Regions from separate parts of the Priestia sp. 40 genome, predicted to be linked through region 2. Evidence: riboswitches for the same ligand, from Rfam matches in the RefSeq annotation. Region 2 holds a riboswitch; the other holds the start of a gene.

Region 1 (4,393 bases), on a different contig from region 2:
AATATTACTTCGATTCATGGAATAGATGTGCTCATTGACAGCAGGCAGCGATAAGTAGCGCTTAATATCTTCCACTACTTCCCTCGTCGCAGTTCCCGTTAGTGCCAGACATAGCGGACTGCCAAGTTCCTTCCATATATCTCCTAACTGAAGATAATCCAAACGGAAATCGTGTCCCCACTGAGAAATACAGTGCGCCTCGTCCACAACGAAAAGGCCTACCTTTGCCTGCTTTAATGCTTCTACTACAACAGCATTTTGCAAAATTTCAGGAGATGCATAAATAAAACGATAAAAAGCTAAATTTTTTAGCGCTCGTCGTTTTTCTTCTTGTTGTAGGAAACTATTTAAGGCAATAACTCGCTTTTCTCCGCTTGCCTTTAGCTGCTGAACTTGATCTTCCATCAGTGAAATTAAAGGAGATACAATCAGCACCGGTCGGTTCAACAAATAAGCGGGGAGCTGATAGCACAATGATTTCCCTGTTCCTGTAGGAAGAACCGCTAACACATTATGACCTGTTAAAATATCTTGAATAATCTCTTTTTGTCCTAGTCGAAATTGGCTATAGCCAAATTGTTTTTGTAGAAGTTGTTCTATCTTCACATCAAACACCACTTTTTTTAGTATCAGGTAAAATGTTTTGCTAATACGAGACGAATCTGAAAATAGGTAACGTCGTCTTTTACTTCTTCCTTTATCACCTTTAATTTATTTGTACGCAAACCTTCAAAAGCTGAGATGATTTCTTCCTGCTGCTTAGGCGATACGTATGCATCGATTGAAAAAGATGGAACAAACAGAGCTAATTCTGCAATATGATCTTCAATTGTACTTTCTTTTAAACGCCTTATATAAGCAATCTCTTCAAGCGTCTTGCCTTTTTGAAGCCAGCTATACGTTTTTAACGTCGAGCTCGTCAAAGGCAATTCTAAATATAGATCATGTAAAAAAGAAGAAAGTACATGAAAGCTTTCATTATTTTTACTCACTTTTTCAATGATATGATGAATAACCCCTAAAAGTTGAATATGAACATAATGCTCATCGAGTTCATATTGATATGCTAACTGATTTTTTGTAAAGCCTACTCTTTGGTATCCAGTCAGTTGCAAAACAAAAAGAGACGCATCTCGTTCCGCACAACCTTTCAAGCACGTTCGGAGCTCTTTGAACAGCTGAGCGGCTAACTCTTGACGCGTTTGCTTTTGAGACATAATATACGTTTTGACCCATTGAATGACCTCAGCATTTTTGGAAATGGGTAAAAACCCTTTTTGAAAATACTGTAGGTTTGATAAGGTCTGAATGAACAAAGTGATTCTTGCTAAAAATAATTGAGTACTGCTTGCGAATTTCCATCCGTCTAAAGCTGGATGAAAAGGTCGAGCCGTCAGTTCATCTTTAAGGCGTGCTTGTCCCTTATCTGTCATCACATACTTTTGATTTTCAGTTTCTTCAATATACTGCTGTTCTTTCAGATATGCAACGCAGGTTTCAAAAGACCGTTTATCTAAGTAAACAAATGACTGAAAAAGAAACGAAATTCCAAAAATTTTTCCGTCTTGAATCGTTTGAGCTGACTTTTTACCTGTTAATAAATGATAAATACCATAGGCGGTTCTCTCACCTTTTAACTGTTTTATACAAAATAAAATGCTAACTTGAATATAATTCAAAGGTGTCAACTTCCTTTCTCATTCATTGTACCAAAAGTGACCAATAGCATGTGAGGTAAAGGCTTTTTAGTTCTTTCCTTTATGTATCAAAACGTTTGGATAAGTGAAGAAACCTTGATTTGATAAGCATTCTCAGTGACTTTTCTATTGAAAAGTTTTATAAATCATTTTACAATGAATAAGGAGAAATTTCACTCTTGATTCGCGAAGAGATTATATAATGAGAAATTTTCGAACACTTTACAGGAGGTCTTGTTATGCCAAAATATACAATTGTTGATAAAGATACTTGCATCGCATGCGGCGCTTGCGGAGCTGCAGCACCAGACATTTATGATTATGATGATGAAGGTATTGCATTCGTAACATTAGATGATAACCAAGGTGTAGTAGAAATTCCAGAAGATCTAGAAGATGATATGATGGATGCAATGGAAGGTTGCCCTACGGATTCAATTCGCGTAGCGGATGAAAAATTCGAAGGCGATGCTAATAAATTCGAATAAGTATTGAACAAACCTGTAGTGTACATGCTGCAGGTTTTTTTATATATAAAAATCGCTCTCCCCGGGAGAGCGATTGAATTAAACAGCAACGCGGCGCGTAATCCATTGCTTCATTTTTGAAAACAATAAGACAAAAATAACCCCTGTTGCTGCTCCTTTTATTAAGTTAAACGGCAAAATACCTGCAACGATATATTGACGTGCTTGTTCACTAGACATTTCTGGCGATTGTAAGAAGATTGTATATGCCGGTAAAAAGACATAATAATTTAAGACAGCCATGAGTATTGTCATTACAACCGTACCCGTAACCAAACCTATCGTTACGCCTTTAGCTGTTTTAAATCGACGGAACATGTATGATACAGGAAGAACGAACAGTAAACCAGCCACAAAGTTCGCAACCTGGCCAACCGGAACCCCTGTAGCACTTCCTTGAATTAAATAATTCAATAAATTTTTTATTCCTTCTACTATAACAGCAGCCATCGGTCCAAATACAAGTGCTGCTACGAGTGCAGGAATTTCACTAAAATCAATTGTTAAAAACGGAGGTAATCCAGGAATTGGAAAATTAATCATCATTAAAATATAAGCAATACTACTTAACATTCCTAGTATGACCAGCTTTTGAGTTTTCTTACTTTGTTGCATCTTGCCTCTCTCCTTCTTTGTGATCCACTCTTCAAAGAAGAAAGGTTCAACTTTATATCCCCACGCAAAAACCTCCCAACAAATGATTCGTTGAGAGGAGACATGGCAGGCATATTTAATAAACGTTCATCACATTAGGTTTTGAACGCTGAACCTCCACCTTCTCCCATCCAGACTGTACTGTCGGCTTTGGAATTTCACCAAATCTGCTCGTATGTATTACATATAAGCTCGCGGGCTCAAAACAATTTGTTTTTTACCGCCGGTCGGGAATTTCACCCTGCCCCGAAGATAGACCAATATTTAATTATGAATTTATTATATGTTATCTCGAATTAAAAGTAAATAAAGAAGTTTTTTAATTCCTATTAAATTGATGTCTTTTATAAACTTCATTACTGTTTTATATGTAAAATAAGGAAATAAGTGCATAACCAACAGCATTATGACATATTTATAGTTTCAATTTTACGTTTACAATTGTGTATTTGATAACTAATTGTAAAGTTTAAAAAATATAATTGACAGAATTTTTTTAACATGGTAAATTATCAAATATTTGATGATAGTAAAATCTAAGGGAGATGTTCACGTCATGTATAACGTATTAGTAGCTGATTCAATTAGCAATGAAGGTCTTGCTCCACTACTTGAAGCTCCTCATGTGAATCTTACGCGAAAAAAAGTTGAAGAAGTTGAGAATGATTTGCATACGTACGATGCGCTTTTAGTACGGAGTGCTACGACGGTTACAGAGGATTTGCTGGCAAAAATGCCGAATTTAAAAATTGTTGCTCGCGCTGGAGTAGGTGTCGATAATATTGATATTGAAGCCTCAACCAAACGAGGGGTTGTCGTTATTAACGCGCCGAACGGAAATACCATTTCAACGGCGGAGCATACATTTGCTATGATGGCTAGCTTGTTTCGGCATATCCCCCAAGGAAATGCTTCAGTCAAAGCGCGCGAATGGAACCGCTCAGCATTTGTTGGAACAGAGCTTAATCGCAAACACCTGGGCATTATCGGGTTTGGACGAATTGGCTCAGAGCTTGCTAAACGCGCAAAAGCCTTCAATATGAGCGTTCACGTTTACGATCCTTTTTTAACCTCTTCCCGAGCTGAAAAGCTAGGGGTAGAACTATTATCCCTGGATGAATTACTAGCAGCAGCGGATGTTATTACCGTGCACACTCCGCTTACGAAAGAAACAAAGGGATTGCTCAATCATGACACGTTAGCCAAAACAAAGAAGGGCGTGTTTTTATTAAACTGCGCACGCGGCGGGATCATTGATGAAAAAGCCTTAGTTCATTATTTAGAAATTGGCCATGTTCAAGGTGCAGCTATTGACGTATTTGAAGTTGAGCCGCCGATTGATAACCCTTTGTTACATTTTGATCAAGTTATTACAACTCCTCATTTAGGCGCTTCTACAAAAGAAGCCCAGCTTAACGTTGCTGAAGACGTGGCACATGACGTTTTGCGTTTTCTAGAAGGCAATCCTGTAAGCTCATCCATTAATTTACCGACGCTTTCTAAAGAAGTTTTTGA
Region 2 (4,393 bases):
AAAATATTCATTGGTCATAAAATCAGGATCGTAATTGTAACTTTCAAACAACACAAATACAACATACTCTAGTACATAAGCCATTCCAATGATAAAGAAAAGCAAAACGACTAGCTTTTTATCTTTTTTACGTATGAATACCGTAAGCAAAACGGCTGTGCTGATAATAATCAATGCAAAAAAAGCAGTATAATGAGGCATAGACGTCTCCCTTTTACGACCTAATTATTACTTAGAGTAAGACGTTTTAGCCAAATTATACATAGCTAGCTTCTATTCAAAAGAGCTTGAGACATAACTACATCAATTCAATCTAAAGGCGAACAAACGGGATACATGAGATAGTATGGATCGCTTTCTACACTGCAGCTGATTTCCGCGCAAGACTACTTCGCTTTACGCGGGGTCACACTTCTTCCGCTTTTCCCCCAGGAGTCTTTACTTTATCCTTTAATCTACAGTTAGAAGCCAATACATACATGAAACCTGCGTTCACCCTGCCAATGAAAAAATCCGAACGATTCATCGTTCGGATTTTCCTTCAACTAACGTACTTTTGTTTCAGCCTCTTTTAACTCTTCAGCTTATAAAAACTGGAATGGTATCTATTATCCTTCAATCATTTTTGAAAGGTTAGCCATTTCGATAGCTGATGCTGCAGCTTCCCATCCTTTATTTCCTGCTTTTGTTCCTGCACGCTCAATTGCTTGCTCAATTGTTTCGGTTGTTAATACACCAAAGATAATTGGCACGCCTGTTTGTAAGCTTTGAGATGCAACGCCTTTTGCTACTTCATTACATACAAAATCAAAGTGTGGAGTAGCTCCTCGAATAACGGTTCCTAGCGTAATAACCGCATCATATTTTTTAGATTCAGCTAATTTTTTAGCGATTAATGGAATTTCATAAGCGCCCGGTACCCAAGCCACATCTACATCTTCATCAGCTACGCCGTGACGTTTGAGCGCATCTTCTGCTCCACTAAGTAAACGGCCTGTAATAAATTCATTAAAACGCCCTACCACGATTCCGATTTTTAATCCTGTGCCTACTAAATTTCCTTCATATAAATGATTCATCTCTTGTTCCTCCTGCTAGTAGTAATATATAGTTATTTACATTTCTTTTCATGAATTAGCTTCATTTGTTATAACGAAAAAAAGTGTAAACTTATAAATGTAATAAATGACCTAGTTTTTTAGCTTTGGTATCTAAGTATTTTTTATTGGCATCCACTGCCGGCATTTGAAGAGGCACTCTCTCTACCACTTCAAGGTCGTAGCCTTTTAGCCCAGTAATTTTACGAGGGTTATTCGTTAAAAGCTTCATTTGTTTGACTCCAAGGTCTTTTAAGATTTGAGCACCGATTCCATACTCTCGTAAATCCGCAGCAAACCCGAGTTTTTCATTCGCTTCTACGGTATCGTATCCTTCTTCCTGCAGCTTATATGCTCTTAGCTTATTTAATAAGCCAATGCCTCTGCCCTCTTGACGCATATACAGCAGAATGCCGCGTCCTTCTTCTTCAATTTGCGTAAGAGCCGCGTGAAGCTGAGGACCGCAGTCACAGCGCTCAGAGCCAAACACATCTCCAGTCAAACACTCGGAGTGAACGCGAACGAGAACGGGGCTATTATGATCAATATCACCTTTGATAAGGGCCACATGTTCTTTATTATCAAGTTTATTTGTATATCCTACAGCTTTAAAATCACCAAATGCCGTAGGTAAGCTCACTTCTACTTCACGGCTAATCAGCTGGTCATGCTTGCGGCGGTAGGCAATCAAATCTTTTATTGTAATCATTTTTAAATCGAATTGCTCTGCAATTTTTGTTAAATCCGGTACGCGTGCCATTGTTCCATCTTCATTCATAATTTCACAAATAACACCCGCAGGCTTTCCTCCTGCTAATACGGCTAAATCAACAGCGGCCTCTGTATGACCTGCACGCTGCAGAACGCCCCCGTCTTTTGCAATCAACGGGAAAATATGTCCTGGGCGTTGAAAATCACTTGCTACCGTCGCTTCATTTATAAGAGCCATAACAGTAGCAGAGCGTTCGTATGCACTGATACCTGTTGTACTTGAAATATGATCAATACTTACTGTAAATGCTGTTCCATGTACATCCGTATTGTTCGCTACCATCGGGTGAAGATTCAATTTATGCGCAATTTCTTCATTAATAGGTGTACAAATTAATCCTCTTCCATGAGTAGCCATAAAGTTAATAACCTCAGGGGTCGTTTTTTCGGCTAATGCAATAAAATCTCCTTCATTTTCTCGATCTTCATCATCGCATACAATAACCACTTTTCCCTTTTTTAACTCTTCAATGGCTTCTTCTACTTTATGAAACATCGCTTTCACCTCACTGTTAATTTGTAAAACCATGCTGCTGCAACAAATCCTTCATATTACCTGAACGATTCGAGGCGCCAGGAGTTGACTTATTCGTCATCATTTGATGCATATATTTAGCTAACATGTCGCATTCAATATTCACCTTGTCTCCTCGCTGTTTGTCTCCTACGACTGTGTGAAGCACCGTATGAGGAATAAGAGAAATAGTAAATGATTGGTTGCTGACATCAAAAATAGTAAGACTTGTTCCGTCTACAGAAACAGATCCTTTTAACATCATAAATTCACGAAGTTCAGGGTCGACTTGAATTTCATAATAAAAGGCATTTCCTTTACGTGTTTTGCTTACAATGGTTCCAATTCCATCAACGTGTCCGCTAACGAAATGCCCTCCAAACCGGCCATTTGCAGCCATCGCCCGTTCTAAGTTAACACGTGATCCAACGGTTAGAAGCTGAAGGGTACTTGCTTTAATCGTCTCCGGCATGACGTCGACCGTAAATTCATTTTGAGAGTATGCCGTTACGGTTAAACAAACTCCGTTAACTGAAATACTGTCCCCTAAGTTCACATCTTCTAACACGGTCTTTGCATCAATCGTAAGAACAATTGCTTCTGTAGCCTTTTGAATACGTTTTATTTTTCCAATTTCTTCAATAATACCTGTGAACATTTTCTTCACCTGCTTTGGCGCTATTCCAACTTCTTATGCCGTTTTGAAATAGCAGCTGCTTTTTTTTCATATTTATCTTTCCCCCAACCACTGAAAATAAAAAAGCCCCTTGAACAAATGTCCAAGGGGTCGGCTGAGCTGAATCAGTTTTATCTATGCAAAATTCCGCTAATTGTATACGAAATAAACAGTTATATTTTGTGTACAAAAACAAGGGTAGCTTTAAAAAAGGCAAACCTGTCCCTTATTAATACAACACAAAAAAACAACTGTGCTTCCTGATCCTTCTCCCATCCAGACTTTTACTGTCGGCTCTAGATTTTAACTAGATCCACCGCTAACATACATCGTATGAAAACGGGTCACGGGCTTAAAAGCATATGCTTTATCACCGCCGGTTGGGACTTACACCCGACCCCGAAGGATAATATATTCGACTGCTAGAGTCTTATTTGTTTTACATTATAGCAAAGTAAAATCGACTTGTCACATCATTTAACTTCGTTTTTTCACATCTGTTCTTTAAAATCCAGCTTTTAGCTTATTTTTTCTTTTTTAATACATAGCATCCATACAAAGGCTAGTCCAATATAGCCAAATATCGGATACAAAAACTCAAGAAGCTGAGCATATCCAAATTGCCCGATAATAAAGCATGCCAAGATAATAAACGCAAAAGCTTGCTTATCATTCAGGGGAAGAAATGATTGAAGCTGCTTAGCGATTCCAAATACATTTCCAATCAATGTAGTAAAAATCTCACCTAACACAACTACCGTAAATAAAACATTCACCCACGCTGAGATATTTTTAACAACGGCACTCATCGGAATATCAAGTTGAAATGAATAAGGCAAATTGGAAAGAGCAAGATGCGTAGAAACAAGCATAAACGTAAGTACACACCCTCCTATTACGGCCCCTTTTTTAATCACGCTCCTATCTTTCACAGAGCTTCCTAATGGAACCAAAACGGCCTGAGCCAAAGCTAGATTTAGGGAAATATATAAAAAGGGACTAACCGCCCACTTCCACTGTGTGACGAGCGTTAAGTCTGGCTTCGTTTGAATCAGTGAGAAATAGCTGACATTTGGCACAAAGATGATAAAAGCAAATGAAAGCATCATCGGCACAACAAGAGAATTAACCATTAAAATACCGTTAATTCCTCTTGCGATAAATATATAAGTTAAAACAATTGTACAAATCATCCCAACAGGAGGCCACAGCCCGAACTGTTCTTTTCCTATTGCCCCCGTACTCGCTAGCATGACTGAAGTTACTCCAAATAAAATGACGATCATTACACCGTTTACCGCTTTTCCAAGTACATCACCAAATAAATATGTATTA

What was found. A riboswitch is a leader RNA that binds a small molecule or an ion and turns the genes downstream of it on or off. The one in region 2 is predicted to bind FMN.
Region 1: linked by a shared signal. The riboswitch ahead of ACO1DI_RS06455 (ECF transporter S component) and the one ahead of ribE (riboflavin synthase) in region 2 are both predicted to bind FMN.

What each region holds. Positions count from the first base shown of each region.
Region 1 is NZ_JBMPZA010000005.1:1,041,910-1,046,302, forward strand. Features, by position in the region: gene ACO1DI_RS06440 (RecQ family ATP-dependent DNA helicase) at 1-606, opposite strand, end outside; gene ACO1DI_RS06445 (helix-turn-helix domain-containing protein) at 630-1,679, opposite strand; gene ACO1DI_RS06450 (ferredoxin) at 1,937-2,185, shown strand; gene ACO1DI_RS06455 (ECF transporter S component) at 2,264-2,839, opposite strand; FMN riboswitch at 2,994-3,136, opposite strand; gene serA (phosphoglycerate dehydrogenase) at 3,435-4,393, shown strand, end outside.
Region 2 is NZ_JBMPZA010000017.1:261,184-265,576, forward strand. Features, by position in the region: gene ACO1DI_RS21065 (hypothetical protein) at 1-201, opposite strand, end outside; gene ribE (6,7-dimethyl-8-ribityllumazine synthase) at 609-1,079, opposite strand; gene ACO1DI_RS21075 (bifunctional 3,4-dihydroxy-2-butanone-4-phosphate synthase/GTP cyclohydrolase II) at 1,171-2,364, opposite strand; gene ribE (riboflavin synthase) at 2,381-3,040, opposite strand; FMN riboswitch at 3,319-3,469, opposite strand; gene ACO1DI_RS21085 (amino acid/polyamine transporter II) at 3,577-4,393, opposite strand, start outside.